DNA from 2 places in the Streptococcus pyogenes genome. Region 2 is predicted to be linked to the other one. Evidence: predicted binding sites of a transcription regulator. Region 2 holds the regulator's gene; the other holds the start of a gene.
What was found. The regulator Rex, encoded in region 2, represses fermentation and respiration genes when NADH is low (regulators of the CRP and FNR family bind a similar motif). The targets are predictions, from matches to a motif close to TTGTGAANTANTTCACAA.

Region 1 (15,845 bases), 310 kb from region 2:
AAGAATATCAATTTGGTCGTTTTTGAAATCACGGATAACACGTAAGCGTTTATTTTGGTCAAGATCACCATGGATTCCTTCGGCACGGAAACCACGAAGTTTCAAGCCACGTGTAATTTCATCAACTCGGCGCTTAGTCCGCCCAAAAACGATGGATAATTCTGGCTGGTTAACATCCATCAGACGGGTCATAGTATCAAATTTTTCTTGTTCTTTCACACGAACATAGTATTGATCAACATTGACGTTTGTTAATTCTTTGTTCTTAATTTGAACATGTTCAGGGTCTTTCATGAATTTAACCCCGATTTGTTTAATAGGTGCCGGCATCGTTGCGGAGAAGAGCAAGGTTTGACGGTCTGCTGGGACACGACTAATAATAGCTTCAATGTCTTCCAAGAATCCCATGTTAAGCATTTCATCTGCTTCATCAAGGATTAAGGTTTCCACATGATCTAAAATAAGAGCCTTGCGCTTAATCAAATCTAACAAGCGACCCGGTGTTCCCACGACAATGTGGGCACCTGATTTAAGGGCTTTGATTTGTTTTTCAATACTTGATCCACCGTAAACAGAGCGAACCTTAACCCCTTTTTCACGTCCAAAACGGAACAATTCTTCCTGACTTTGTACAGCCAATTCACGCGTTGGTGCAATGACCAATGCTTGGATGATATTTTCGTTAGTACGAATCTTATTCAAGGTTGGTAGACCAAACGCTGCTGTTTTACCAGTTCCTGTTTGTGCTTGACCAATAACATCCTTCCCTTCTAGTGCGAGAGGAATCGTCATTTCCTGGATAGGAGATGCTTTCTCAAAACCAGCGGTAACAACAGCTGATTGGATGTCTTGTGATAAGTTAAATTCTGTAAATTTCAATTGTTTCTCTTTTCTAAAAAGGCAGTGCGAAGCTGCCTTATAAACCTTTTAATTTTCGTCGTTTGATTAACAACCTAACTAGTGTAACACAATTAGAATCAAAAAGATAGGAAATAAGGCTAATATAAGCAATAACACGCTTTCACGATTATCCGCTAAATCATAAATATGCTTACAGTTGTGAAGATATCGTTTTTTGATAGAATCTTAAATCTGCAAAAGAGATAACTAGCCACTCATTTCTTTTAAAAAGTTGCTCAGTAAATTGATCTCCAAAACGTTAGACTGTTGAAAATCATGTTTCAATTACATTTTCTCTTCTAAAGTGACATCTGGGTATTTGTCTGCAAACCAGCGAAGGGCAAAATCATTTTCAAATAGGAAAACTGGTTGGTCAAAACGATCCTTAGCTAAAATGTTTCGGCTTGAAGACATGCGTTGATCCAAATCATCTTCTGAAATCCAGCGAACAGTCTTTTTACCCATTGGTGTCATCACAACTTCAGCGTTGTATTCACCTTCCATACGATGTTTAAAGACTTCAAACTGCAGTTGACCCACAGCACCCAGCATGTATTCGCCTGTCTGATAATTCTTATAAAGCTGAATTGCTCCTTCTTGTACTAATTGTTCAATACCTTTGTGGAAGGATTTCTGCTTCATAACATTTTTCGGAGAAACCTTCATGAAGATTTCTGGGGTAAAAGTTGGTAAGGGTTCAAATTCAAATTTATTTTTCCCAACTGTTAAGGTATCCCCAACTTGATAAGTTCCTGTATCATAAACCCCGATAATATCCCCAGCAACAGCATTCGTCACATTTTCCCGTGATTCTGCCATAAATTGAGTAACATTGGAGAGCTTAGCGCCTTTGCCAGTGCGTGTCAAATTAACTCCCATACCGCGCTCAAATTCACCAGAAACAATACGCACAAAAGCAATACGGTCACGGTGTTTAGGGTCCATGTTAGCTTGAATTTTAAAGACAAAACCTGAAAAATCTTTAGCTAAGGGGTCAACAACATTACCTTCTGTAGTCTTGTGACCATGAGGTTCTGGGGCAAACTCCAAGAAAGTATCAAGAAAAGTCTGAACTCCAAAGTTCGTAAGGGCAGAGCCAAAAAAGACTGGAGTTAGGTCACCATCAAGAATAGCTTGTTCTGAAAAGTCATTACCTGCTTCTTGAAGAAGTTCAATATCTTCTTTGACTTGTTCATAAAAGGGATTATTGGCAAACAGCTGATCACCGTCTTCAATACTTGCAAAACGCTCGTCTCCCTTATAGAGTTCTAAACGTTTATTATGTAAATCATATAAGCCCTCAAAGGCGCGTCCCATACCAATCGGCCAGTTCATCGGATAAGAAGCAATCCCTAAAACTTCTTCTAATTCTTCCAAGAGTTCTAAAGGCTCACGCCCATCACGGTCTAACTTGTTAATAAAGGTGAAGACAGGAATATTACGATGTTTGACAACTTCAAAAAGTTTTTTCGTTTGCGCCTCAATACCTTTAGCCGAATCTACAACCATGACAGCCGCATCCACAGCCATTAAGGTACGGTATGTATCTTCCGAGAAATCCTCATGTCCAGGTGTATCCAAAATATTAACACGTTTACCCGCGTAATCAAATTGCATAACAGATGAAGTAACAGAGATACCACGTTGCTTTTCAATATCCATCCAGTCGGACTTTGCAAACGTACCTGATTTTTTGCCTTTTACTGTCCCTGCTTCTCTAATTTCACCACCAAAATATAATAGTTGCTCAGTAATAGTCGTCTTACCAGCATCCGGGTGAGAAATGATGGCAAAAGTACGGCGTTTTTTAATTTCTTCTGTAAGTGACATTCTTTTTTCCTTGTATAGTAAAATGGCAGAGCTTTTCTCTGAGTTATTTTCGTTAGGTATTACTTGTTTATCAAAAGAGTTGGGCTACATTGGGTTTCTCCATATACGATTAGCCTCTAAAGTTCTTCAAAACTGGTATTATAACTTATCTTGGGCTATCAATGAGTGTCTTTTTTTTAAAAATCGAGCCTGGAAATCATCCCAGACTCTTCTTATTATAGCTGATTTTAAGTGCTTTTTCAACGACCTACTTTTCTTTAGAGAAAGCAAGTGCCAGCTGTTGAGCTTCACCAAATTTAAGGTAAAAATATTCGGTTATTTTAACCATAAAAGTCAAGCCACTTGTAACGATCACAAAATTAAGTAGCAAATGACGCGTATGAATCACTGGAATATCCATCACAAAACCATAATTTCCTTTCGTGGCTAAACTGACCAACAGAAGAAGAAAGTTAACAGTTGCTAAATAGCGTACTACTGATAGCAGTCTTAACTGACTGGCATCGTAAAAACGCAAGAGGTAAATCAAACCATTCACTAACAAAGCATAATGACCAAAATAAAACGAGACATTTGCTACATGCCATAATCTAAACGGATAAAGATCTGGCGATAAAAGTGCAAGGAATGTTCCACCTATCCCCAAAACCATAAATAATTGCTTAAACTTGTTACGATCAGGTAGAAAAAAGATAGCTAACATAGCGATGCGACAATGATACAACGGCAAAGCTTCATCTAAAGGAAACCCCCTTAACACGTACCATGTGTATAAGCCAATCACCTGAGATAACTGTAAAAACAAGAAAAAATAACGATAAGATTTTAACCTATATGCTTGAAAAGTCAAAAAAACAAGCAAAAGCGCTATCAAGAGTGACGACAAGTAAAAGATAAGTGAGGTATGAGGCAGTCCGATGGGGTCAATTGCAAAAAAATCCATAATCGTCCCTTTCTATATTTTTTCATTATACCTTAATCTTCATGAGAGAACAAGCCTTTCTCTGAAAGTTTTATAAAAATCAAGGCTGATAGCTGTCACAATTCTTGTCAGTCACTAATCGATCTACTAACTTTTCTAGCGACATCGAGTGGCTGCCTTTTAAAAGAATTTGATCAAAGGGATTAAGAATGTTTTGAACATATTGTGCCATGGCTTCAAACTGGTCTTCTTGTTCAGTTTTTAAAAAATAATGTACTTGCTCAGCAGGATAAACCTGACTTGCCAACCGTGCTAATTCTTTAATATGATCCCCATAAAAAACAAGCTGATCAATATTACCTGATGTTAAGCTGTCAATTAACTGAGAATGAAGTATCACTGAATCCTTTCCAAGTTCTTTCATATCTGCTAGCACTGCAATCTTTTTTCCTCCGGGGTTCTTTGCTATGTTAGCAAATGTTTCTAAAATCAGACGCATGGCTGTTGGGTTGGCATTGTAGACATCTGACAAAATATCAGCACCATTGGCTGCTTTTTTCCACTCCGTACGATTACCTGTCAACGTCACAGTCTGTAAAGCAGCTATAATATCCTCGTCTGTTACTGCCAATAGTTTTCCTACATAGGCTGCTACCATAGCATTGGTCGCGTTGTATTTTCCTGGTAGAGGTAGGGACACAGGTGTTGCTAACACATTTGTTGTAAACGTTAAGCTATCTTTGTCTTCTTGAATACCAGTAACGTCAATTTCCTGCTGATTTCCAAAACGGATAACCATCTGATTTTCTGGAAGATATGGGTCAATAATCGGATCTCCCGGAGCAATTAAAATCCCATCTGAATTCATGCCGTCAACAATCTGCATTTTGCCTTGGGCTATTTTGTCTCGGCTTCCAAAATATTCTAAATGAGCTTCGCCGACTAAGGTTAAAACTGCAATACGAGGCCTTGCAATTTCAGACAGAAGACGAATATCTCCCATGTGATCTTGTCCCATTTCAAGAACAATTTTTTCCGTATCGTCAGGCATGTGGAGAACGGTGTAAGGCAAACCAATCTCATTATTGTAATTTCCTTGCGTTTTGTAAGTTTTGTAAGTGGTTGATAGGACAGCTCCTATCATATCTTTGGTGGAAGTTTTACCATTTGAGCCTGTCACAGCAATAACATCCACGCGCATCTTATCAATATAATAATGGGCTAGCTTTTGAAAAGCTTTTAGGCAGTCTTCAACAAGAAGGTGAGGTTTCCCCGGCAATTCTTTTTCTGAAAAAGTAGCGACAGCTCCATTTTGAAAGGCTAAATCAATAAACTCATGACCATCCCTTTGACCTTTTAAGGGTAAAAAGAGGTCTCCTTTTGTAATCTTTCGGCTATCAAATTCAATGTGATGCAGAGGAACGTCGTCTAAGTCAGACACATTATTTTGGGCGTCAACTATTTTAGCCACTTCGTGTAAGGTTAATTTCATTTTGTTTTCTTTCTAAGAACACTAGTATTTACGATGTCCTATCTATTATAGCACAAAACATTAGAAAAATTTCTAAAATGTCAAACTCCCTTAATGACTCTACTATAAAGAGCAACAAAAAAAGGACGAACGTCACATCTTGACGATGTTTGCCGTTCCATCCAAGTCAATGTTTATTCATCTCATAGGTTTAAATCAGGTGGCTCTCACGCTGGTCAAACATTTCTTGTGCCAGTGTCACCAGCTCTTCAATCAAATCTGGATAAGCCAATCCCATATTTTCCCATAAGAGTGGATACATAGACCATTGGGTAAAGCCTGGCATGGTGTTTAATTCATTAAGGTAAACCTGTCCATCTTGGGTCAAGAAAAAGTCACAACGGGACAACCCACAACCACCTAAGGCTTTAAAGGCTACTTCAGCATAAGAACGCATTTCTGTCACAATACTCTGGTCTACATCTGCTGGAATGGCCATCGTAATCTTATTGTCAACATATTTTGCCTGGTAGTCGTAAAAATCAACGTCCTTGATTACTTCTCCTGGTAGAGTTGATTTAACCTTATCATTTCCAAGGAGACCAACTTCAATTTCTCTTGCAACCACGCCTTGTTCAATCAAGACACGACTGTCATAGGTCAGGGCTAACTGAATCGCTTTTCTTAATTCTACTTTTGTTTGGGCTTTGGAAATCCCCACAGAAGAACCCATATTAGCTGGTTTTACGAAGATAGGAAAAGTAAGTCTTGCTAAAGTTTCAACTAAACAAGCCTCCAAATCTTGTCCGTCAATATAAACAGTATAGGCAACTTGTGGAATTCCAATTGATTCTAAGACACGTTTAGTAGTAATTTTATCCATAGCTATGCTAGAAGACATGACATTAGTCCCTATATATGGCATTCTAAGCACTTCTAAGAAACCTTGGATAGAGCCATCTTCTCCCATAGGTCCATGTAATACAGGAAATACAACTGCACCTTCTTCATAGATATCACTTGGTTTTATTTTTTGAGTTAGCTCTATCGTCTCATTTGTCATCAAGCGTTCTGATTCCGATGGCTTTTCTGAAAATTGCTGAGTTTTGATAAATTGGCCCATCTGAGTAATAAAATAAGTTTTTACTAAGAACTTATCATAGTTGACTGCTCGCATCACACTCTCTGCTGAAAGCACTGAGACTTCACGTTCTGCTGAGCGGCCTCCGTATAATAGAACTAACGTTTGTTTGGACATAGCTAACCTTTCTTATCTGAATTGAATGTTTTTTTATTATAACAAAAAGATGTAGCCTTTTCAAAACCTCTCTTTGCGAGTAAAGGCACCAACATGATCATTAAAGTTCAGTACGATTCTCAATAGCTCTCAATAATGTTACTTCATCAGCATACTCAATATCTGAACCTACTGCGAGACCTCTTGCCAAACGAGTTACCTTAATCCCGGCTGGTTTCAAGACACGTGAAATATACATGGACGTTGCTTCCCCATCTGCTGTGGCATTGGTAGCTACGATAACTTCGCTCACCTTACCATCCATTAGACGGGTAATTAAACTTTTAAGGTTGATGTCATCTGGCCCCACACCATTCATAGGCGAAATCAAGCCGTGAAGCACATGATAATAGCCATGATACTCTTGGATTTTTTCCATGGCAGAAACATCTTTAGCATCTTCTACTACCAGAATGGTCGTCTGATCACGACTCGTGTCTGTGCAAATGTGACAAGGATCGTCATCGGTAAGGTTTCCACAAATCGAACAATAGGTCAGTTCTCTTTTAGCTGCTAATAAGTTTTTAGCAAAATCATTGACATCTTCATTTGACATTCCAATAGTATAAAAGGCTAATCTCGTCGCCGTCTTGATACCAATTCCTGGAAGTTTAGAGTAACTGTCAATTAACTTTGCAATGGGTGTTGCATAAAGCACTAAGTTCTCCTTTATTGTTTTCCATATATCGCCACATAAAGCGCTCTCACATCTTTGCCGATATATTCGTAATATGTGGATACATAACAGCAACCGCAATATTATCTTCGTTATTTGTATTATAAGCTACTACATTTAAGTTGTAAGTTACTAAGGTCTGATCTGAATTGTCTGTGATACAAGTCTCAACAGTTCCAATTTTAGCGTGAATCGTGACAGAACCGTTTGGATTAGCCAAGTAAAAACTTTTTTACTCGACTTGTTACCTTGGCCTTGGGATATTTGGCTTTTGTTTTTTGATTCATGTTACTTTTTTAGAAACCGCAAACCATCCTTATGATATAAGTTTATAGGAATTGTTTCATTCCATGCAGAAATGATGTTTACTCAATTGACTATGCTATTTTTCTCAACAATAGTGCATAAAGCGAACTCATGGTTATCTTTAAGCTTTCATGCTACACTTTCTTCACTAAAAGTGTATTACCAAAAGCATTATTAAGAAATCTCTAAGCACAAACCATAAGACAGTTTGTACGCCTGATGAATCTGTTGCTGCATCACTGTCCACTTTTTACCCTATCAAGGCTATTTTTGAAAGACAACTAAATGATCTGCATTATTTTGGGAACTACTCCCATGGCAAATTCTTTTTACGGATTTTTTGGGAATACTCCTTTTTTAGGGAATAAACTAACCATTATTTAGCTAAATTTTTTAAACTTCGCTTCTTATTTTACCATAAATTATAAAAAGAAGACTGAGAATAGGACGCCCTCAGTCTAAAAAAATATTTTCTCATTGAGTTTTACTCTTTTGCGGATGATAGTAAACTTTAAAATATAAAAAACTAACAAAAATGGCTCCACCGATAATATTACCACTATAGACAAAAATAAAATTAGTGACAAAATCCAACCATGTTGCTCCTCCTTCAAAAATAGCAGCAGGAATGACAAAAGCATTTGCTACACTATGCTGAAAACCAAGGGCTACAAAGGTCATGACAGGAAACCAAGTACCAAGGAATTTACCAGCAGCATCATTTGCCCCATAGCATAGCCACAAGGCCAAACCAACAAACCAGTTACAACCAATTCCTGATACTAGTGCCTGCAAAGGGCTCGCTGCTATTTTAGCATGGGCCACCTCAATCACTTCTTCTTTAAAAATACCAGCTGATGTTAAGCCTAGAAAATGACCAAACACAAAAGCTACAAAAACAGCTCCAATCACATTAAACAAGGTAATGATAAGCCAATTCTTGGCAAGCTCGCTAAACTTAATTTTTTTGGCCAACAAAGCTGCAGAAACAGCCATCATGTTCCCTGTAATTAATTCTCCACCCGCCATTAAAATAATAATTAGACCAATCGGAAAAGCACAAGCTCCTACGATACTGGAAAAAGCACCAAAAGTTTCTAAACCACTGGCGGCAATTCTCACGTATAGTAAATAACCAAGGCTAATCATCGCTCCACCAATAAAGCCTAAGATAGATTTAGCCAAAAAAGTTTTGGTAACCTTATGTTCCCCAATATGAATAGTTGCTTCTAAAATCTGTTCTGGTGTTTTCATGATATCTCCTTTTGTTACTGTATTCACAAACACACACTTTAGTATATCAATTTTCCTAAAAAATGCAAGCCCTTTCAACAAGAAAGGGCTCGTCATTATCATATAACTATCTCTATTTTAGTCTTAGGCATTTATGGTGGGAAGTTTTAAGTTTTTTGCTAAAAAACGCCATAGAACTAAAGCAAGATAGAAATCCAATATGCCATGAATAAGCGAACCTAAGCCAATCAAGCCTAGCATAGACCAAAAATAAGACATAGAAGTTGCTGTGGTTGCTGTTAAAATATAGACAACTAAAAATTCAGCCAAGCCATGAATGACATTAATGAAAAACGCAAAACTAAAACATTTTACTGCCGATGTCATCAGTTGTGGTTTTCTACTTAACCACCACGCTGCCAAAATAGCAAACAATAAATGAGAGAGTGCTCTTAAAACAATAATTAAAGGTAGTCCAGCTAATAAAAAACCTAATGTGGTACCAAGAGCGACCAAAATTGCTACTGGAATCGACATAAAAATAGCCAAAAACAAAGGAACATGGCTCGCCAGAGTAAAGGAAGCTGGTCCAATAATAAGCTTAAGAGGCATGATTATCGGAATCAAAATCGCAAATGCGACCAAAATAGAGGTATAAGCTATTAGTTGTGTTGGTTTTTTAGTCATTTTATCTCCTTTTCAAAAATAGTATACCTTAAAAACCAATAACTATCAAGACACCTGTATCTTTTGGTATTTTTAAACGATACCTTGTTGCTGATAAATAATCAATAGAATATTTTAGCATGGTATTCATAACAACCATCAATGGCATAATATACTATAGTTATATTCCTTTGTATAAGATACCTGCTAATTCTAAATCATGCTTAATAGCTAAAAAGGCTTCTTGACTAGGACACGAAATTAAGTGACTATGTAGTCCTTCTGTCAACGAAGACAATAACTCTGCTTTAGATTGACTGAGTTTGGACATGAAATTAGTTACATCAGAGTGTGTCTTAATATTTAAAGGGGCTGTTATCATACCGTAAATAGGATGTTCTACCTCTACCGTCGTAATAATCCCTTGATGAGCTAAAATAATTTCTAATTCTTTTTTAGTTTCTTCTACATTATGTTGGCACACAATACGTGCACAAAATTGGTGACTATAAAGTGCTGTTGACATAATATAACCTTTTGGAGTCGAAATAATATCAATCTGCTGAGCTCGAAGAAGAGCTATATCTCCAACGATTACTTGGCGACTCACTCCTAATAACTTACCTAAACGAGTAGCAGATACAGCTTTTTGTTCACTATTTAAGCACTCAATAATTTTTTGACGACGATCTTCTGCTTTCATAATCTATCTATCCTTTTTTATTTCTATCATATCATATTTTTAAGCAGGGTTTTCTTTCTTCTTAGGATATAGAACCAAAAAACCAGACCAAAGTCTGGTTTTTAAGTTATTCACCACCAAGGTAGTATTCTTTAACAATGTTAAGTTTTTCATCTAATTCAAAAACAAGTGGTGGGAAGTTTGGAATTTCCACATCCATGATTTCGTCATCTGAAAGACCTTTAATGTGTTTCACAAGAGCGCGGATTGAGTTACCATGTGCGCCAACAAAGACGTTTTTACCGTCAAGAAGAGCTGGAGCAATTTTTTCTTCCCAGTAAGGCATTGCGCGTTCAAGAGTTACTTTTAAGTTTTCAGCATCTGGAATAAGGGCTGGGTCAAGATCAGCATAACGACGGTCTTTGTGTGCTGAATACTCATCATCTTTAGCCATAGCTGGCGGCAACACGTCGTATGAACGACGCCAGATATGAACTTGTTCATCACCAAATTGTTCTGCAGCTTCAGCTTTGTTTTTGCCAGTCAAAGCACCATAGTGACGCTCGTTCAAGCGCCATGATTTTTCAGTTGGAACCCACAATTGACCTGCATTTTCAAGGGCAAGGTTAGTTGTTTTGATAGCACGTGTCAATACTGAAGTGAAAGCAAGGTCAAATTCAATACCTGCTTCTTTGATCAATTTACCTGCATCAATCGCTTGTTGTGTCCCTTTTTCTGAAAGATCAACATCTGCCCAACCAGTGAAGAGGTTAGCTTTGTTCCATTCTGACTCACCGTGGCGAGCGAAAACCAATTTTACCATGAGTTAATATCTCCTTTTAATTTAAAGGTTGCTACCTTTTTACAATTCCTATTTTACAAAAAATATAGCAAAAAAGCTAGTCTATTCTGACTTTATTGAAAATCATAATGTGACTATCATGAAAATTTCAAATGTTCGTCAATAACAGTAATATATTTACATTTTTGTAAAAATAGCTTGCTATTATTCATGCCTAGTGGTAGAATAGAAAAAATTTGTCTAAAATATGGAGGAAATAATGGTTTCTACTGCTACACAAATTGGTCATTTCTCTTTTGATAACTGTTTGATGAATGCTGCTGGTGTTTACTGCATGACAAAAGAAGAGCTTATGGAGGTTGAAAAGTCTCAAGCCGCTTCCTTTGTCACCAAAACAGGGACGCTTGAAGTTCGTCCAGGTAATCCAGAACCTCGCTACGCAGATACTCGTCTTGGTTCTATCAATTCAATGGGACTCCCTAATAATGGTTTTCGCTACTACTTAGACTTTGTCAGTGATCTTGCCAAAACCGGGCAACATAAACCTCACTTTCTCTCCGTTGTCGGGCTATCTCCTACTGAAACCGAAACCATTTTAAAAGCCATCATGGCTTCAGATTATGAGGGTCTAGTGGAACTAAACCTTTCTTGCCCTAACGTTCCAGGAAAACCACAGATTGCTTATGATTTTGAAACCACTGATCAACTTCTAGAGAACATCTTTACCTATTACACTAAACCTCTTGGTATCAAATTACCTCCTTATTTTGACATTGTGCATTTTGATCAAGCGGCTGCGATTTTCAATAAATACCCCCTTTCCTTTGTTAACTGTGTCAATTCTATCGGAAATGGGCTGGTCATTAAGGATGAACAAGTCCTCATCAAGCCTAAAAATGGCTTTGGTGGTATAGGTGGAGATTACATCAAACCTACTGCTCTAGCCAATGTCCATGCGTTTTACAAACGCTTAAAACCTTCTATCCACATTATTGGTACAGGGGGAGTTAAAACAGGACGCGATGCCTTTGAACATATTCTTTGTGGCGCCAGCATGGTCCAAATTGGGACAGCCCTTCATCAAGAAGGGCCAGCTATCTTTGAACGGGTCACTAAGGAACTTAAAACGATTATGGTAGAAAAAGGCTACCAAAGCTTAGACGATTTTCGTGGGAACTTACGTTACAAAGATTAACCTTAATAGTCAAAAAAGCTTGGAAATGTGCACTTTGTACACTTTCCAAGCTTTTTAAAATGGGAATTTTTTTGAAGGGACAGCGTCACTTTCTTGGGACTGTCTTTGCTGGTTGTTTGATTCAACTTTTCTTTTTTGCTTGCGCTCAAATTGCTGATAAAAATAGAAAAATAGAATGATTTTAATTATTGAAAATACAGCTAAACCAATGATCATAATAGTAAACATACGGCGGTTTTCTCTTTCATAAGTCTTACTATTATTATAAACACTTTCAAGTTTTCAAGCAAGTTTCTAAATTATTTAAAAGAAAGTAAACGCAAGCCATTTAAAATCACTAAAATCGTTGAGCCTTCGTGTCCAACAACACCAAGCGGCAAGTTAACTACCTGAAAAACATTGGCTAAAATCAATAAGGTAATCACAGATAAGGCAAAAACAATATTTTGTTTGATAATGGTCTTCATTGTGCGGGAAAGTTGAATCGAAAATGGAATACGAGTCAAGTCATCCATAATCACACTGTCTGCACTTTCCATTGCAATATCTGTTCCTGATCCAATAGCATAAGAAACATCTGCTTGAGCAAGGGCAGGAGCATCATTAATACCATCTCCTACCATAGCCACAAAACCATATTTAGTCTTTAATTCTGCTAACTTAGCCACCTTATCTTGAGGCATACAGTTGGCTACCACTTCATCAATACCAAGTTTTTGTGCCACATAATTGGCGGTTCGTTCTTGGTCACCTGTTAACATGACTGTTTTGATTCCCATGGCATGAAGAGACTTAATAGCACGTTTTGATTCTATTTTGATATCATCCAAGAGGGCATAGTAAGCTATCAATTGATGGTCACGTGAAACAAAGATTAGGGTTTTCCCTTGATTTTCTTCCACTTGAATAGTTTCTTCAAAAGCTGATAGGTCTTGAACCTTTTCCAAAATGTAGGTTTTCTTGCCAATTCGCCATTCTTGCCCTTGATAGAAGCCCTGAAAACCTTTCCCAGAAATTTCTTCTAAGTGGTCAAAGGTCAGTGGCTCCAATTTTTCAGTGTATTCAAGAAGGGCTTTAGAAATAGGATGGGTACTAGCAGTCTCTGCTCCTTTTACCAGTCTATTCACGAGCAACTCATCTTCCAAATAATGAGCATTCACAACAGAAGGTTTTCCTTGGGTGAGCGTTCCCGTTTTATCCATGACAACAGCCTTAATATCTCCCATGTTATCGACAATATCCCCTCCTTTGATAATCAATCCCTTTCTGGCTGCACGAGAAATAGCAGCCAAGCTAGCAGGTGTGGAACTGGCAATTAGGGCACATGGTGAAGCTACTGTTAAGAGAATCATCCCTCGGTAAAAAGCAGCCAACCAAGTCCAAGAAAGCACAAAGTGGCTAAAGAGGATAAAGGCAGGAATAAGGACGAGCACAAATTTGACATAACCATCTTCTAAGCTTTCGATAAAGGTGGCGGTTTTGCTTTTCTTTTCTTGGGCAGATTCCACCAGATTAATAATCTTGGCAAAGAGAGTATCGTCATTTTCAATAGTAACCAATATATCTATGGTTTGTCCTTGGTTAATGGTTCCCCCAATCAGATCCTGGCCTTCTGCCTTATCAACAGTGATAGGCTCACCAGTGACCATAGATTCATCAAATTGACCAAAAGGACTAAGCAACTGCCCGTCAATTGGAACAGCTTCGCCTTTACGAACTTGTAAACGGTCACCAACACTCAAGGATCTGGTCTCAACTTCTAAAATATGGCCATCTTCTTGGTATTGACGAGCTGTATCTGGCGTCAAGGACATCAAGGCTGAAATAGCATCCTTACTTTTTTCCATGGCCATTTCTTCAAGCGTATTGGACAACGAAAAGATAAAAATAAGCAGAGCACCCTCCAGCCAATAGCCGATAATTCCAGCACCGATAGCTGCCAAAATCATCAAAATATCCACTGACAAGTGTTTGTTCTTCACCAAATCCAATATACCCGTTTTTGCAGACGCATATCCTCCAATCAAGAAGGCTGTAATGAAAATAGCGGAAGCCACTTGTGGAAATGAGTGTAAAAAGGCTAGGCCAATTATTATTAATACCAAACACGCTAAAGTCTCCATCAAATGAAGATGGTCTGCCATCCATTGTCTGATTGTCATTTTTAGTTCCCTCGCAATTAAAAGTTATTCAATCTTTAAGATATATTAATTATAATAATTCTAAATAAATAAGTCAAGTAATTTAGAAACATTCTAAATAAACTTTTTTAAACTTACCTTTTGCTTTCAAAAATCCTAACTTCAACTATTTGCAAATATGAAAAAAACTCCCCCTACCTGCGGAAATGATATACTAATAGAAGGATGACTGACCATTATAGAGTGCATGCTTTAGAACTTGGCTTAACTGAAGAGAAAACTACTAACTTTATGCCCCAAATATAAAAAAAGAACCTTGTCGCTATCAATAAACATCGATAGCAACAAGATTTTTCTAGACGAATTATTTAACAGCGTCTTTTAAAGATTACTTAATATTGTGCACATATAATATAATAAACTTTGATTTTATAAAGCTACAAAATAACGAAACTTTATATAATTGCTTCGAATCAACTATGTAAGTTTTAAACTTATGCCCCCTATTTACCCCTTTAATAAAACTACTTCTCAGGGGGCAAAGAAAATACTTATCTCGAAAGCTCCACCAGCACCTCTTCCACTTTTTCCTTAGTCACAACTTCTCCATTCTTTACTTTCTCATGTGGCAACACATAATCAAAAATCTGTCCGTCTTTACGCACGATCATAACTGTGTCTCCTGTGATATATCCACGGTCAATCGCTTGTTTAAACTCGTCGTATGTTAGCATTTTTACCCTCCTACTTATTTATTCGTATTTTACAGGAAATAATATAATTAAATTTAAAGGTCGTTTAAATTTAATTAACATCTTTTTTGTTACAAACTAAAATATTGATTGTTAGCGAATATTAAATAAAAAGAAATTTTAGCGTAATATTATTGATAAATTAATTTTAAGTTTTTTTAATTTAAAGTGATATAATTAACCTGTAAATAATAAAAGGAGGACATGGATATGTCTAAATCAAATCGTCGTACTTGGCAAGGTTTAGTTGTTATTTTAATAGCTATTCTCACCACTTTTACCACAAGTACTGTTACGGCAGCCAGAAAAATTAGAAATTTCCCTGATACCACGGAAATTTTGTTAGGAACGAAGGCGACTGAGACACCAGGAATCTTACCATTCACTGGTAGCTACCAATTAGTTTTGGGCGATCTTGACAATCTGCAAAGGCCAACCTTCGCACACATCCAGCTAAAAGATCAAGATGAGCCTAATATTAAACGAAAAGGACTTAAATTCAATCCTCCTGGCTGGCATAATTACAAATTGACTGACGCTAATGGAAAAACAACTTGGTTAATGGACCGTGGCCATTTAGTTGGTTACCAATTTAGCGGCTTAAATGACGAGCCTAAAAACCTAGTTACAATGACAAAATATCTTAATACTGGCTTTAGTGACAAAAATCCTTTAGGAATGCTCTATTATGAAAATAGATTAGATAGCTGGTTAGCTCTACACCCTAACTTCTGGCTAGACTATAAAGTTACTCCTGTTTATCATAAAAATGAGTTAGTTCCTCGCCAAGTAGTTCTACAGTATGTTGGAATTGATGAAAATGGAGATCTACTTCAAATTAAGTTAGGTAGTGAAAAAGAAAGTGTAGACAACTTTGGAGTAACATCAGTTACATTAGATAACGTATCTCCTTTAGCTGAATTGGATTACCAAACAGGAATGATGCTAGATTCAACTCAAAACGAAGAAGAT
Region 2 (15,845 bases):
TAAGTCCAAACGACCTCCGTAAAGGTCATCCCCTAAAAGTGGAAAACCAATATGGGCAAAATGAACTCTGATTTGATGGGTACGTCCTGTATGCAATTTGATATCCACTAAATGCACATTTTCTGAATAGCGCGCCACAACCTTATAGCTAGTCTTGGCATATTTGCCCATAGGGTCAACTGCCCTGGTAATAATACTATCTTTTGAACGCCCAATTGGAGCAATAATATCTCCTTCATCTGGCAACATCCCATTTCCAGAAACCAGAGCAAAATAACGTTTCTCTATTGAGCGAGTTTGGAGTTGCTTGTCCAACCTTGCATGAGCATAACCATGCTTAGCAAATAACATCAAGCCACTCGTATCTCTGTCTAAACGAGTCACGATATGCACTTGTTGGTCTAGGTAATGATTGTCCACATAATATGCCTTGATAAAGTTAGCAATGGTATTGGAGTGGATGGCACTTGGAATACTGGCAAAGCCAATGGGTTTATTAATCACCAAAAAATGATCATCCTCGTGAACAATATCCAAATCAAAAGGGATGGCTTCAAGCTTTTCAAAGGGCTCTTCGTTTGGAATGTCAATGGTGACAACATCTCCCACTTGCAATAAATAAATGGCATTTTGTTCAATACCATTCACTAATATATTACCGCCCTTATATTTGATTTTAGCCAATAGTCCTTTAGAGACATCATAACTTTTTAAAAGGGTTTTTACTTTTATTCGTTTGTCTGCTACAAATTCAAATCTCATGAGTCAATCTCTCCAATAAAGGCATCCTTGACCCTTTCCCAAAAGCTCGTATGACTCGGAGAGGAAACAAAATGAATTTTCTCATCGTCGATAAAATACTCCACCTTCGTCACATTTTTTAACTGATAGGTTTTATTATCAATGGAAATGGTATAAATTCCTAATCGTTTTGGCACTAACTCAATCTTATCTTTTTTGGGAATAATGATTGATGAGCCCAAGGTTCTAAAGACACGGTTATTAAGACTGGAAATTTCCGTCAATTGCAGCGCTTCAATCGTCGGATGCAAGACAGCACCACCTAAAGATTTATTGTAGGCTGTGCTCCCTGTCGGGGTCGATACTGAAATCCCATCACCTCGGAAGCTTTCAAATTTGACATGGTTAATAATAACATCTGCTACCATCGTTTTTTCAATACGCTTAACCGTCGCTTCATTCAAAGCACGCGCTTTAACCACACGACCATCATCTAAAGTAATAGCAACTTTTAAAATCGGATAAGAGATTTGTTCTCCCTTGTCTTTTCTTAAATTATCAATTAATTTATCAACTTCAAAATCCCTATAATCGGTATAAAAGCCAAGATGACCGGTGTGGATTCCTACAAAACGTACCTTATCTAATTCTTTTTCATACATGTGAAAGGCAGATAAGAGCATCCCATCTCCGCCAATAGAAATCACAATATCCGGATTTTTCTTTGAAAGATAGAAATCAGGATCATCTTTAAATACGGAGAAAAGTTTGGAGGCGACGCGTTTACTTTGGTACTTACCATTTGCAATAATAGCAACTCGTTTTACCTTACCTGTATAATTCATCTGTGTCATCACTATTTCCTACACCATCACTTAAATTTCGTGTCACGGGGTCAAACAATAATTGAGCCTCCCGAATATCTTCTCGAATCTTACGCATTTCTTCGTCTAATTCTAAAGCAATTTTAGCAGTCACTTCAAGACGCTTTTTAATTTCTTCTGGGAAGTCTCCACCATATTTATAATTTAAAGAATGCTCAATGGTCGCCCAAAAGTTCATTGCCAAAGTACGAATCTGAATCTCCGCTAAGACCTTTTTTTGACCTTCAATGGTGTCAACAGGGTACTCAACCACCACATGATAAGACCTGTAGCCACTGGACTTCATATTGCGAATATAATCTCGTTCATAAACAATTGTCATGTCTTGTCGTTGACGCAATAGAGCTAAGACTTCTTCCACATCATCAACAAACTGAACCATAATACGTAGTCCAGCAATATCTTGAATATCTTGTGCTATATTTTCTTCAATAACACCACGTAAAATCATTTTTTCTTTAATACTTTCAATTGACTTAACACGTCCCGTAACAAATTCAATCGGAGAATAACGATTTTGCTTACGATATTGCTTGCGAATACCCCGTAGTTTTATTTTTAATTCACCAACTGTTTGGATATAAGGATCTAAAAATTCTTCCCAATCTAAGGTCATCTATTGTCTCCTTTCTTGTCAAAGCCAGGATAATAATATAAAATTGAAATAACAATTTATTATAGCACAAATTAAAAGGAATTTCCCATGACTAACCTAGAAATCGAATATAAAACTCTACTTACAAAAAATGAGTATAACCGTCTTTTATCTCAAATGAAACATGTGACGCCTGTTACACAAACTAATTACTATATTGATACAAAAGCATTTGATTTAAAAGCTAACAAAATGTCATTACGTATTCGAACATTTGTAAATAGCGCCGAATTAACCCTAAAAGTGCCAGAAAAAGTGGGGAATCGTGAGTACAATGTCCCTCTTTTTCTTGAACAAGCAAAAGATATGATTAAACATGGGAATCTTCCTGAATCAACTGCTCTTGATATTATTATTTCAAAAGGTATCAAACCATCTGCACTGGTAACTTTTGGCAATTTAACTACCGTTCGTCGCGAGACAGTGATACCGATAGGTAAATTGGCCTTAGACTATAACCTATATGCCAATACCAAAGACTATGAATTAGAATTAGAAGTAAGTGACGCTCTTCAAGGAAAGATTGATTTTGATTCTTTTTTATCTGAACATCACATTACTTTCAAATATGCTAAAAGCAAAGTAGCTCGGTGTATTAATACCTTAAAAAAGTTCAACGATAAATAATGGCTAAAAGCGACAGAAAAACTGAAATTTTTCTGTTTTTCTGTTAAAATAGGGATGTCAATTAAACACTTTTGGGTAATGTGACTCATTAATAAAACAGTTTACCCAATTTTATTGAAGTTAAGGAGCTAAATCTATCATGACTGAACGATATGCTGACAAGCAAATCAAACTGTTCTCACTCACATCAAATCTTCCAATTGCTGAAAAAATTGCTAAAGCTGCTGGAATCCCTCTTGGAAAAATGTCTTCACGTCAATTTTCCGATGGAGAAATTATGATCAATATTGAAGAAACAGTGCGTGGAGATGATATCTATATTATTCAATCCACTAGTTTTCCTGTCAATGATAATCTTTGGGAATTACTCATCATGATTGATGCTTGTAAACGTGCAAGTGCTAATACCGTCAATATTGTATTGCCATACTTTGGTTACTCTCGTCAAGACCGTGTCGCTAAGCCCCGCGAACCGATTACTGCTAAACTAGTAGCTAATATGCTGACTAAAGCTGGTATTGATCGTGTAGTGACGCTTGACTTACATGCTGTTCAGGTACAAGGTTTTTTTGATATTCCAGTGGATAACCTCTTTACAGTCCCTCTTTTTGCAGAACGTTACAGTAAATTAGGCTTATCAGGTTCTGATGTTGTTGTCGTTAGCCCTAAAAATTCTGGAATTAAACGTGCTAGAAGCTTGGCTGAATATCTTGATTCCCCGATTGCTATTATCGACTATGCACAAGATGATTCTGAACGTGAACAAGGTTATATTATTGGTGATGTTTCTGGTAAAAAAGCCATTTTAATTGATGATATTTTAAATACTGGGAAAACCTTTGCAGAAGCTGCTAAAATTCTTGAACGCTCAGGCGCTACTGATACTTACGCGGTCGCTAGCCATGGCTTATTTGCTGGTGGAGCTGCTGATGTATTAGAAACAGCTCCAATCAAAGAAATTATCGTTACAGATTCTGTTAAAACTAAAAATCGTGTGCCAGAAAACGTTACTTATCTTAGCGCCAGTGATTTAATCGCAGAAGCTATTATTCGTATCCATGAAAGAAGACCCTTAAGTCCGCTTTTTTCTTATCAACCTAAAGGCAAAAATAACGCATGACTTACTTTGATAACGCCGCCACCACACCACTTAGTCCTAATGTGATTAGGGCGATGACAGCAGCTATGCAAGATAACTTTGGTAACCCCTCTAGTATTCATTTCTACGGTCGCCGAGCCAATAAAATCCTTCGTGAATGCCGACAAGCTATCGCTAGAAACTTGGGGGCAAGTGAACAGCAAATTATAGTAACGTCCGGTGGAACTGAAAGCAATAATATGGCCATAAAAGGCTATGCTTTAGCTCATCAAGCAAAGGGCAAACATCTCATCACAACTACTATTGAGCACCACTCTGTGCTTCATACCATGGCCTATCTCGAAGAGCGATTTGGTTTTGAGGTCACTTATTTGCCTTGTCAAAATGGACAAATAAATTTATCTGACTTAAAACAAGCCTTGAGAGATGACACCATTTTGGTAAGCATAATGTATGCCAATAACGAAACAGGTGACCTGTTACCTATTAAGGACATTGGGAATCTGCTCAAAGACCATCAAGCTGCTTTTCATGTTGATGCCGTTCAAGCTGTTGGCAAACTCAAGATTATTCCTAGCGAACTTGGGATTGACTTTTTATCTGCTTCTGCTCACAAATTTCATGGTCCTAAAGGATGCGGCTTTTTATACAGTAACGGACAACCAATCGACCCTCTTCTTCACGGGGGTGATCAAGAAGGAAAGCGACGCGCAAGTACTGAAAATATGTTAGGTATTATTGGTATGGCACAAGCTTTGACTGATGCTATGACTTGTCTTGACCAATCAACTGATCACATTATTAGTTTACGTCATCACTTGATTAGCCTCCTAGAAGGACTACCCTACTATATTAATCAAGGTACTCATTATCTTCCTCATGTTCTCAATATTGGATTTTTAGGCTACCAAAATACTATTTTACTAACACAACTTGACTTAGCAGGCATTGCAGTATCAACTGGTTCTGCTTGTACTGCTGGAGCTGTTAATCCAAGTCATGTTTTAGCTGCGTACTATGGGGATGACTCTTCTCGTTTAAAAGAATCAATTCGTATCAGTTTTTCAGATCAAAATAGCATTGAAGATGTTAATCAATTAGCTCAAACATTAAAAAATATTTTAGGAGGAACAGATGGCTTTTGAAAAAGAAATTAAGCTTAAAGACTGTAAATACCTTTATACAATCAGTCCAAACATTAAAAAATATACCCTAAGAGATACTACATTTAGTCAAACTAAAGTAGGGCACTACCAATTAATACGTTTACTCGAAAAAATACCTAATTCAGGGGATGGTTTCCCTTTAAAAATCACTATTAATAAAGAACTCACAGGGTTTAAATTAGCTATCACCGATCAGTCTGGTCTTAGATTAGTTAATATTTTTAAAACAAAAGATAATCAAATCCTTCAAGATAAATTTTATTTCTTGATGGACAGCCTTGTAGAACGTGAAATTTTTAGCAAAACAGTCGTCTAATCAACTTTAAATTTTGTTTTTTTAGTCATATCACAATGTCAATAAATGATTTCGCTTCTATTGCTATTAATTCATGTTGTTCATTTTGACTGTCATAACTTACTTTCCTAATGAATACTATTATATAGTGCTAAAACTAATTTTAGCTTTTTTAACTCATACAAAAACAATCAAAATGTTGCATTTTTCACAATCTTTTTGTTACAATAAAGACAGACATATTTAACGAGAAATCTACAAGGAGTAAAATAGTGGTTATTGACAAATCTATTCCAAAAGCGACTGCAAAGCGCTTATCACTTTATTACCGTATTTTTAAACGATTCCATGCTGACCAAGTTGAAAAAGCCAGTTCTAAACAAATTGCAGATGCAATGGGAATTGACTCTGCTACTGTACGCCGTGACTTTTCTTATTTTGGAGAATTGGGGCGTCGTGGGTTTGGCTATGATGTTACCAAATTGATGAATTTTTTTGCTGACTTGCTTAATGATCACTCTACAACAAACGTTATCTTAGTTGGATGCGGTAATATAGGGCGTGCTCTATTACATTACCGCTTCCATGATCGTAATAAGATGCAAATTGCCATGGGTTTTGATACCGATGATAACGCTCTTGTTGGTACTAAAACAGCTGATAATATTCCAGTCCATGGTATCTCATCTGTCAAAGAACGGATTGCGAACACTGACATTGAAACGGCTATCTTAACGGTTCCCAGCATTCATGCTCAAGAAGTTACTGATCAACTTATTGAAGCAGGAATCAAAGGAATCTTGAGTTTTGCTCCTGTTCACCTACAAGTTCCTAAAGGAGTTATTGTTCAATCTGTCGATTTGACCAGTGAGCTCCAGACACTACTCTATTTTATGAATCAAAATCATCTAGATTAAGGAGGTATAATGACCAAACCGATTATTGGAATAACTGCAAATCAAAGACTAAATATGGCTTTGGATAATCTCCCATGGTCATATGCACCTACTGGATTTGTACAGGCAGTCACTCAATCTGGGGGGCTGCCGCTTCTTTTACCCATTGGTGATGAAGCCGCCGCTAAAACTTATGTATCTATGGTTGATAAAATCATTTTAATTGGTGGGCAAAACGTTGACCCAAAATATTATCAAGAAGAGAAGGCTGCTTTTGATGATGATTTTTCACCAGAGCGAGACACATTTGAGCTAGCTATCATCAAGGAGGCTATAACATTAAAAAAACCAATCTTAGGGATTTGTCGTGGTACACAGTTAATGAATGTTGCCTTAGGAGGAAATCTTAACCAACACATTGACTCACATTGGCAAGAAGCGCCTTCTGATTTCTTATCACACGAAATGATTATTGAGCCAGACTCTATCTTATATCCTATTTATGGTCATAAGACATTAATTAATTCTTTTCATCGCCAAAGTTTAAAAACTGTTGCTAAGGATTTAAAAGTAATCGCTAGGGATCCACGTGATGGTACCATCGAAGCAGTCATATCAACCAACGATGCCATTCCTTTTTTAGGTGTTCAGTGGCATCCTGAACTTCTCCAAGGTGTTCGAGATGAAGATTTACAATTGTTCCGCTTATTCGTCAATGACTTCTGACTTAAAAAAGGGTTGATTTTTCTCGAAAACTATAATAATCTTTATAGCTAACGATAATGTGATCTAGACAGATAATGCCTAAATCTTCACATGATCGTTTTATTTTTTCAGTAAAGCAATAATCGTTAGAACTAGGTTCAATATTTCCTGAAGGATGATTATGAATAACAATGAGACTAGTCGCCATATTTTTACAGGCATAGTATAAAATTTCTCTTGGTTCTGCAAGTGAACGTCGGACAGTCCCAATAAAAATAGTTTTTTCTTCAATAATACGATTTTGATTATCTAAATACAATACGACTAAATGCTCTTGTTTTTTATCTCCTAAAGCTGCCATCATTTTTTCAGCGACCTGAACACTGGTTAATACGCTATCAGTTAATGTCTTATCTGTCGCTAAAATTCGGGAAACCAACTCAATCATAGCTTTAATTTCAATCGCTTTAACTTTTCCTATACCTGCCAAATGTTGTAATTCTTGCAAAGACATCTTTTTAAAATCTGCCAGACTGTCTAAATGCGATAAAAGATAGGATGACAGCTCTAAGACATGCTTTTCTTTATTACCTGTTCGTAATAAAATTGCTAATAATTCTTGATTACTTAGAGACTCTGCTCCTAGTCGCATCAAACGTTCTCTTGGCATGGCTTTATTATCATCACATTTTATAGAATACATTTATCATATTACCTCCATCTTTTTATTCGACAAAAAAACAAGTTCCTTTTAGGAAACTTGTTTTTTTTGAATAGCTTGTCTTTTTTGAATATTATCTTTAATCACTTGATAAAGTGTCGCTGCTAAAGGAACTGCAATAATCATACCAACTATTCCCTTTAAAGAAGCGCCTATTGTAATTGCCATTAATACCCACATAGCCGGTAATCCAATCGATCCACCAACTACTTTCGGATAAATAAAATTGCCTTCAATCTGCTGCAAAATAATTAAAAAAATGATAAAAATAATGGCCTGTGACATGGACTGAGTCATAATTAAAATAAATCCAATAGCTGCTCCAATTGAAGCACCTATAACTGGAATCAATGCTGTAAAAGCTACTAAAACGCCAATAGTCCCTGCAAATGGTAATCTTAATATAAACATGCCACTAGCAGTCAGCGAACCTAAAATCATAGCTTCTAAGGTCTGACTAACAAAAAATCCGTGAAAACGCTGATGCAACAACTCTAACAAGTAATGAATGCGTTTAGCGTACTTACCAGTATAAGTATCTACTAAAGTATTTCCCTGACGACAAAGATCTTCTTTACTTGCTAAAACGTATAACGAAAAAACAAAACTAATAAAAAGATTAATAATTGCAGAAGCAATAACCGTGACAGATGTTAAAATATTTGTCAAAACAGTAAGAAATTGCTTTAATAACTGTTGACTATAGTTAGCAATCGTCTCTGTAAGTTTGCCATCGCCACCAATATACTGAATAGTACGTGCTAACAGTTTATTGTGCTCAAGATTGTTAACAACTTCTTGTATCGTTATAGTATCAAATTTTGTTAGAGTACTAATACTTGTAATTAAGTCTGGAATGACAATGGAAATAATCCAAGTAATTAAAATAAAAAATGTCAAATACGCTAACAGTAAACAAATACCCCGTTTTACTTTTAAGACATGTGACCAGTCTTTAAAGATATAAACATATACCTTTTCGTAAGCGCTCATTACAATATTAACAATATAGGCACCTGCTGCTCCATAAAAAAAAGGAAGGCTTGTTTTGTAAATAGTCGTGACGATAGCCGTTCCATTTCGCCAGTTTGCTAGGATCCCATAGCATAAGATAAACGTAAGGACTAAATAGAAGACTTGTTTTTTTTCAAATTTCATGGTAACTCCTTTAATTATCATTATACACTAAAACTCAACATAGCGATATCATAATCTTTTGATTTGAAAGAACTTTGAGCAACTATTTTTAATGGTATCTTGATAACTTTTTTCTTAATTGATTGATGAACCATCTGCTATCTGACTTCTTGCCTCATCGCTATTAGTACATTTATTTGCTAGATATAAGATTTAATAATTTCAGCTAGTTTAGCATAAGCTGGAAAATTAAGATGTAAACCATCTAGAGTATTCTCATCTGATAAACCACCTTTTTCGTCTTTAAGACAAGTATTAAGATTAATAAATTCTACAGTTGGAATCATTGCTAAATCTTTATTAATAGCATCAATCATAGCATTTGTTCTTATTTTGACAGTCTTCTGATATCGGGGATTGTTGGAAACTGGTAATAAAGATAAGAGATAAATCTGACTATAGACACAATGACTACGAATCTGGCTAATAAGCTCTACAATAGTCTTGACAATATGACATTTATCATATCCAAGCCCGATATCATTACAACCAATTAATAAAAAAATATGTTTAGGCTCTAAATCAGTAATTTGGACAGAAAAATGGCGCAATAACCACTGACTATCTATCCCAGCAATACCTCGATTAATAATAGGCAAACATGAACCAAAAGCTTTTTTTAAAGGAAAAAATTCAATGAGAGAATCACCTGCAAATACAATGCCTCCTTTTGGGGCTAACTGATTTTTGTTACGGTACTCAATCAATTTTTGTTCTTGATAGTGACGTAGCTCTTCTGAAACAATTTCTAACATCTCAGCCTCCTTAGCTTATCTTTATTGTTAGTATAACAAAAAGCCTACTTGACTTCATCAAAAGCGTTTCACTTTGGTTCAGATGAAACTCTAGCAGTAAAACGTTCGAAGACTTAGTCTAAAAGACAAGCTCGAACTTTCCGAATTGTGATAAATTAATACCTACATCAATACCTCACGGACAAAACCTGTATCAGCTTCATTAACGACCAAAAAGATAGTTGCTCCTGATAAAAGGCGCGTGTTACCTGACACAACTTGAGATTTTTGATGGTGAATTTGGGTTGTAATTAAGACATTTTCTGGAAGCTTTAACTCTTTAACATATTTCCCTGCAATCTTATCACCAACAGTCAATTCAATTAATGTTGGTTCAACAAGATTAGTTGGATGCTTCATTGCCATCTTATCTAGCATAGCTTCGTAAATTGGCTGTCCATTTAACAAATCCATCACTAAATAGGAGACAAAAGTAACTACAGCTATGGCCATTAAGGGTTTCAAATCACCTACCATTTCAGTTACCAAAATCATGCCTGTCAGTGGTGCTTTTGAAATTGCCGCAAAATACCCTGCCATCCCTAATATCAAAAAAAGAGAAAGAAAAGATTGGTTCAATAAACCTAATTGAGAAGCTATTTGCCCAAATAATAGGCCTGCCAAAGCACCTAAAGTTAAAATAGGTAAAAAAATACCTCCAGGTAAGCCACTTCCATAACTAAACATACTAACAATAAATCGAATAATAAAATAAAAGAAGATAGTCATCAAAGGCAATTGTTGATTGGATAAAGAAAGTATTAAACCATGTCCTCCTCCAAGTAACTGTGGTAAATAATAGCCAATCGGTAAAATTAGAAAAACCATAATAATACCGTAAAAATAATCTGGCAGATGTAACCAACTCCCTAAAATAACATAAAGTTTATTAAAATTAAGGATAACTATCTCATATAAATAGCCTAAGCAGCCTAGAAATAATCCAAGTAAAAGCAACAACCAATATTGATTGAGTCCTAAAAAAGGCATCGCCTCTGACATTGCTAAGACTGGTTTCAATCCAAAAATATTCAGAGAAATAAAATTAGCCACTAAGCTAGCCACTAGCGCTGTAATCCAAATTAAACGCGAAAAATGATGGTAAATTTCTTCAACAACAAACAAGAGGCCTGCTATTGGAGCATTAAAAGCTGCTGATAGCCCTGCTGCTGCTCCGCTGGCAATTAGCACTCGCTTTTCCAAACGACTCGATTTTAAAAACTTAGCTAATCCTTTGGCTGACATAGCACCTAACTGAATCGAAGGACCCTCACGACCGAGCATAAATCCCATAGAAATAGCCATGATTCCTCCTAAAAATTTTTTCCAAAGGACACTCCACCAATCTGGGGACATTAGCCCCTTTAGTTCTCCTTCGACATGGGGGATCCCTGATCCTTTTATATCAGAATCAGACTTTACTAAAAAACCTACAAAAAGAACAGCTAACAAACTGACACTTAGTATAGGAAGTAGCAACAGCGAATTGATATGAGCGTATCGGTACCATTCAATCACCCAGTCAGCTGTCACTTCAATTAACAACCGGAATAAACTAACAATAACACCAGCAATAATACCAACCACAACACCACGCCAAACATAGGCAATAATTGATTTGTTGGAAAAGGTGAATTCATTTTTATGGTTTTCCATGTTGTCCTCTCTTTCTTTTAAATACACTGTTACCATTGTATCAAAGACAACCTTAAGTTACCAGTGATTCTTTTTTAGAACTGATTTCTGTAACCCAAAAAACCCACTGGGCTATTGGTTACTCAGTGGGGTGATGAAAGAAATTACTGTTACTTCCTTTCTTACACAAATATTTGACTAATAAGCCGAATTTTCTAAAACCTCTTCTCCGTATCCTCCAGCTTTTGGCAAAGGAAGATTGGTTGAATTAGGAGCTCTTAAAATGCGAATAGGTCTTGCACCTGCCTCTTTGGCAGCATTTATATCTTCATCACTATCTCCGTAATGAATTTGTGAGCCGTTTTTCTTTATATAATATGTTTTATCATACTGATACGGCTTCACAGCTTTATCTCCTGTATAATTGATAGCTATTGGCTTGTCTAACTTAAAATCTTTAGCCAGTGACTTAGCTGTTTTATCAATCTCACCTTTTTTATACATCGATCCTCGAGTTCGGCCAGTAATAAAGACAATTTTATCTCCTCGTTTTTGATGCATTGCGATTAGTTGCTTTGCATACTCTTTTGGAATAGAATCCTGATCTCCCCGTTTAGCGACCAAGTCCCAAAATTTTTGCTTATGCAAAAAATCAAATGAGCCTGGAGTTATATATTCTTTGCCGTACTGAAAATATTGGCTAGTAAATAACAAAGTATCATCGATATCAAAACTAACCGTTATAGGTTTTTGTCCTTCTAAACTGCTCGCGATATCAGCAATAGAAATCAATTTTACTGTTGCCTGATTTGAAATGGCCGTTATACCTTCTTGTGTATAAGGAACTTTAGGGCCACTAGCTTCGACAGGCAATGCTATGATTCCACAAAAACTAACTGTAAACAGGATACTGGTAAATTCTTTTTTCATCTAAAAACCTCCTTAATCATTATTGTACAAAAATACACGGTTTAAGTAAAGCGGTTTCAAATTCTTATAATAGTACCCTTTAAGTTCTGAATAAGGATGAAGTTATTCAACAAAGATGATCTAAAAAATTATCATAATCGATTTAAAAAATATTGAAAACCCTTTCTTAAAATATTATAATATCTGTGTAAAAATGAATTGGTTGATTACCTCTCAACCTTATAAGAAGTTAAATATGAAAGCAGCAACTTACCTTTCAACCGGAAATCTACAGCTCATAGACAAACCAAAACCAGTCATTATAAAGCCTACAGATGCTATCGTCCAGTTGGTAAAAACCACTATTTGTGGAACTGATTTGCATATCTTAGGTGGGGATGTTCCCGCATGTAAAGAAGGAACAATCCTTGGTCATGAAGGAATTGGAATTGTTAAGGAGGTCGGTGATGCGGTTACTAACTTTAAAATCGGAGATAAAGTGATTATTTCTTGCGTCACATCATGTCATACCTGTTATTATTGTAAACGAGGCCTTTCGTCACATTGTCAAGATGGCGGTTGGATTCTTGGCCATTTAATTAATGGAACACAAGCAGAATATGTCCATATCCCACATGCAGATGGTAGTCTCTATCATGCTCCTGATACGATTGATGATGAGGCACTTGTCATGCTTTCTGATATTTTACCAACTTCATATGAAATTGGTGTCTTGCCATCACATGTCAAGCCTGGAGATAATGTTTGTATTGTTGGTGCCGGTCCAGTAGGACTCGCAGCCCTACTAACCGTTCAATTTTTCTCTCCAGCCAATATTATTATGGTCGACTTATCTCAAAATCGCCTTGAAGCAGCTAAAACATTTGGAGCCACACACACGATTTGTTCAGGAAGTAGTGAAGAAGTCAAGGCTATCATTGACGATATAACCAATGGACGTGGTGTCGATATTTCCATGGAGTGTGTTGGTTATCCCGCGACATTTGATATTTGTCAAAAAATTATATCAGTAGGTGGGCATATTGCTAACGTTGGGGTTCATGGGAAACCAGTTGATTTCAACCTGGATGAATTATGGATTAAAAATATCACCTTAAACACTGGACTTGTTAATGCCAATACAACTGAAATGCTACTAAATGTCTTGAAAACTGGAAAGATTGACGCAACAAGACTTATTACACATCATTTTAAACTTTCAGAAGTTGAAAAAGCTTATGAAACCTTTAAACATGCTGGTGCAAATAACGCCTTGAAAGTTATTATTGATAATGATATTAGCTAATCACAAAATAAGTAGAAGCTAGAAATATGCTTCTACTTATTTTGTGATTTAAAGTATAACTTTCTCTTTTTTTTCATATATTCTATGATTTAAGGACTACCGACCTGACGCTTTTAGCGACAATCTCAGCGACTCCTTCTTTAAAGGCATCTGGAATAATATTAGTAGTGCTCAAAGCGTCATCTGGGACAAGACTGGCAATACCTTTTGCGGCAGCAATTTGCATCTCAACAGTAATGGTTTTTGCCCGTGCATCTAATGCTCCCCTAAAAATACCTGGAAAGGCAAGGACATTATTAATCTGGTTAGGAAAATCACTGCGGCCAGTACCTACAATGTAAGCCCCCGCTTCAAGGGCTTCATCAGGGTAAATCTCTGGAATAGGGTTGGCCATGGCAAAAATTACTGGGCGCGCTGCCATTTTACTAATCCACTCTGCTTTTAAGACTCCTGGTGCTGATACGCCAATGAAGATATCTGCTCCTTCAAGAGCATCTTCTAAGGTACCTGATTTAAACTCACGATTAGTGACTTTCGCTATATCCAAATGATGTGGCGCTAATTGAGCGGCTTCTTGTTCATTGATAATGCCAAATTTATCCACTACTGTCACTTTCGTAGCACCTGCTGCTAATAATTTACGGGTAATGGATAATCCAGCAGATCCACCACCATTCACCACAATGGATACCTCATCAAGGGATTTTTTAAGAAGTTTCAAACTATTGAAGATGGCTGCTAACACCACAATAGCTGTTCCATGCTGATCGTCATGGAAAACAGGAATATGACATTCCTTAATCAAGCGCTGCTCAATTTCAAAACAGCGGGGCGCACTAATATCCTCTAAATTAATACCACCAAAGGTTGGTGCAAGCGCCTTGACAATACTAATAATTTCTTCAGTATCTTTGGTATCTAATACAATCGGAATAGCATCAACACCCGCAAATGCTTTAAAAAGGGCTGCTTTTCCTTCCATAACTGGCATGGCTGCTTCAGGGCCAATATCCCCCAGACCAAGAACCGCAGTACCATCACTGATAACGGCTACTGTATTTTTCTTGGTGGTTAAGTCATATGCTAATGTTTTATCTTTTGCGATGGCAGATGACACACTCGCTACACCTGGTGTGTAGGCAATACTCAAATCATGTTTAGTTTTAATGTCAACTTTTGGTTGAACTTCCAATTTACCGCCGAACGTTTTGGCTTGTTCAAGGGCAAGTTGACCTAATTGATTTTTCATAGGAAATACCTCTCTTTTTATTGGTTTGGATTAACTAAAAATAATTCTTAAAATAGCTGTCATAGTGATAACGGTAATAGCCCCACCTAAACGGGTAGCGACTTGGGCAAACGGCATTAGATTCATGCGGTCAGCCGTACTCAAAATAGCCACATCACCGGTTCCACCCATACCACTTTGACAAGCTGAAATAATAGCTGCTTCCACTGGGCTCATGTTAAGGAAACGAGAGACAAAAAAACCGACACTGACAACCGTTAACACCACACTAATCACCACAATAAAATATTGCCAGCTAAGGGTTGCCACAACCTCTTTTAAGGGGATATAAAGTAGACCAAGCCCTGCCATTAACGGAAAAGTAAAGTTGCTGGAAATGAATTTATAAAGTTGCTTGGCACCATTTTGGGTTTCTTGGGGAATAACATTCAGGTATTTCAAGAAGGCTGCCAGAATAATCATCAACACCGGTCCTGGAAAATCTGTTAAATGCTGTAACAAGCCACCAGCAATAAAAAGTGAACAAGCTGTTAAAACGCCTGCCCCCATTAATTTAACATCTAGGGCTCCAGAATTGTCTTTTAGGGCATCAGACATGTCTTCGCTGTGACCAATTTTAACCAGTTGCCCTTGACCAGAATAACTTGGGTGCTTCTCTCCAAAACGATTGAGCAAAGCCGTGCACAAGATAGCAAAGAAATTCCCAATAATGGTGGCTGGAATCAGTTGAGCCACTAATTGCTCACTTCCGACTCCTGTAATGGCACTGTAACCAAGAGATAAGGGTAAAATACCTTCACCAATTCCTCCAGCAAGGACTGGCGTCACAACATAAAAGAGGGTATGTTGCCAGTCTAATCCTAAAATGACGCCAACCAAAGTCCCTACACCCATTGCACAAACCATTCCAAGTAACATGGGAATAATCATCCGAAAAAGACCTTGAATCAAGATTTTTCGATTCAT

Region 1: B6D67_RS06470 (formate/nitrite transporter family protein) is a predicted target of Rex. The motif match lies at 8,668-8,685, and genes of this name have one in related genera.

What each region holds. Positions count from the first base shown of each region.
Region 1 covers NZ_LN831034.1:1,208,974-1,224,818, forward strand. Annotated here, with positions in the region: gene B6D67_RS06430 (DEAD/DEAH box helicase) at 1-879, opposite strand, end outside; gene B6D67_RS06435 (peptide chain release factor 3) at 1,186-2,730, opposite strand; gene B6D67_RS06445 (YwaF family protein) at 2,978-3,673, opposite strand; gene B6D67_RS06450 (UDP-N-acetylmuramoyl-tripeptide--D-alanyl-D-alanine ligase) at 3,753-5,144, opposite strand; gene B6D67_RS06455 (D-alanine--D-alanine ligase) at 5,335-6,381, opposite strand; gene recR (recombination mediator RecR) at 6,482-7,078, opposite strand; gene B6D67_RS10550 (hypothetical protein) at 7,125-7,316, opposite strand; gene B6D67_RS06470 (formate/nitrite transporter family protein) at 7,877-8,656, opposite strand; gene B6D67_RS06475 (hypothetical protein) at 8,780-9,322, opposite strand; gene B6D67_RS06480 (transcription repressor NadR) at 9,483-10,004, opposite strand; gene B6D67_RS06485 (phosphoglycerate mutase) at 10,111-10,806, opposite strand; gene B6D67_RS06490 (dihydroorotate oxidase) at 11,045-11,980, shown strand; gene B6D67_RS06495 (heavy metal translocating P-type ATPase) at 12,280-14,142, opposite strand; gene B6D67_RS06500 (competence regulator inhibitor paratox) at 14,673-14,855, opposite strand; gene sda3 (streptodornase Sda3) at 15,084-15,845, shown strand, end outside.
Region 2 covers NZ_LN831034.1:903,481-919,325, reverse strand. Annotated here, with positions in the region: gene B6D67_RS04940 (RluA family pseudouridine synthase) at 1-762, opposite strand, end outside; gene B6D67_RS04935 (NAD kinase) at 759-1,595, opposite strand; gene B6D67_RS04930 (GTP pyrophosphokinase) at 1,570-2,241, opposite strand; gene B6D67_RS04925 (CYTH domain-containing protein) at 2,329-2,907, shown strand; gene B6D67_RS04920 (ribose-phosphate diphosphokinase) at 3,047-4,027, shown strand; gene B6D67_RS04915 (cysteine desulfurase family protein) at 4,024-5,151, shown strand; gene B6D67_RS04910 (DUF1831 domain-containing protein) at 5,141-5,488, shown strand; gene B6D67_RS04905 (redox-sensing transcriptional repressor Rex) at 5,740-6,384, shown strand; gene B6D67_RS04900 (gamma-glutamyl-gamma-aminobutyrate hydrolase family protein) at 6,394-7,089, shown strand; gene radC (RadC family protein) at 7,091-7,771, opposite strand; gene B6D67_RS04890 (AI-2E family transporter) at 7,820-8,947, opposite strand; gene B6D67_RS04885 (SGNH/GDSL hydrolase family protein) at 9,127-9,741, opposite strand; gene B6D67_RS04880 (ClC family H(+)/Cl(-) exchange transporter) at 9,904-11,436, opposite strand; gene aphA (acid phosphatase AphA) at 11,614-12,345, opposite strand; gene B6D67_RS04870 (zinc-dependent alcohol dehydrogenase family protein) at 12,581-13,630, shown strand; gene B6D67_RS04865 (NAD(P)-dependent malic enzyme) at 13,713-14,879, opposite strand; gene B6D67_RS04860 (2-hydroxycarboxylate transporter family protein) at 14,910-15,845, opposite strand, start outside.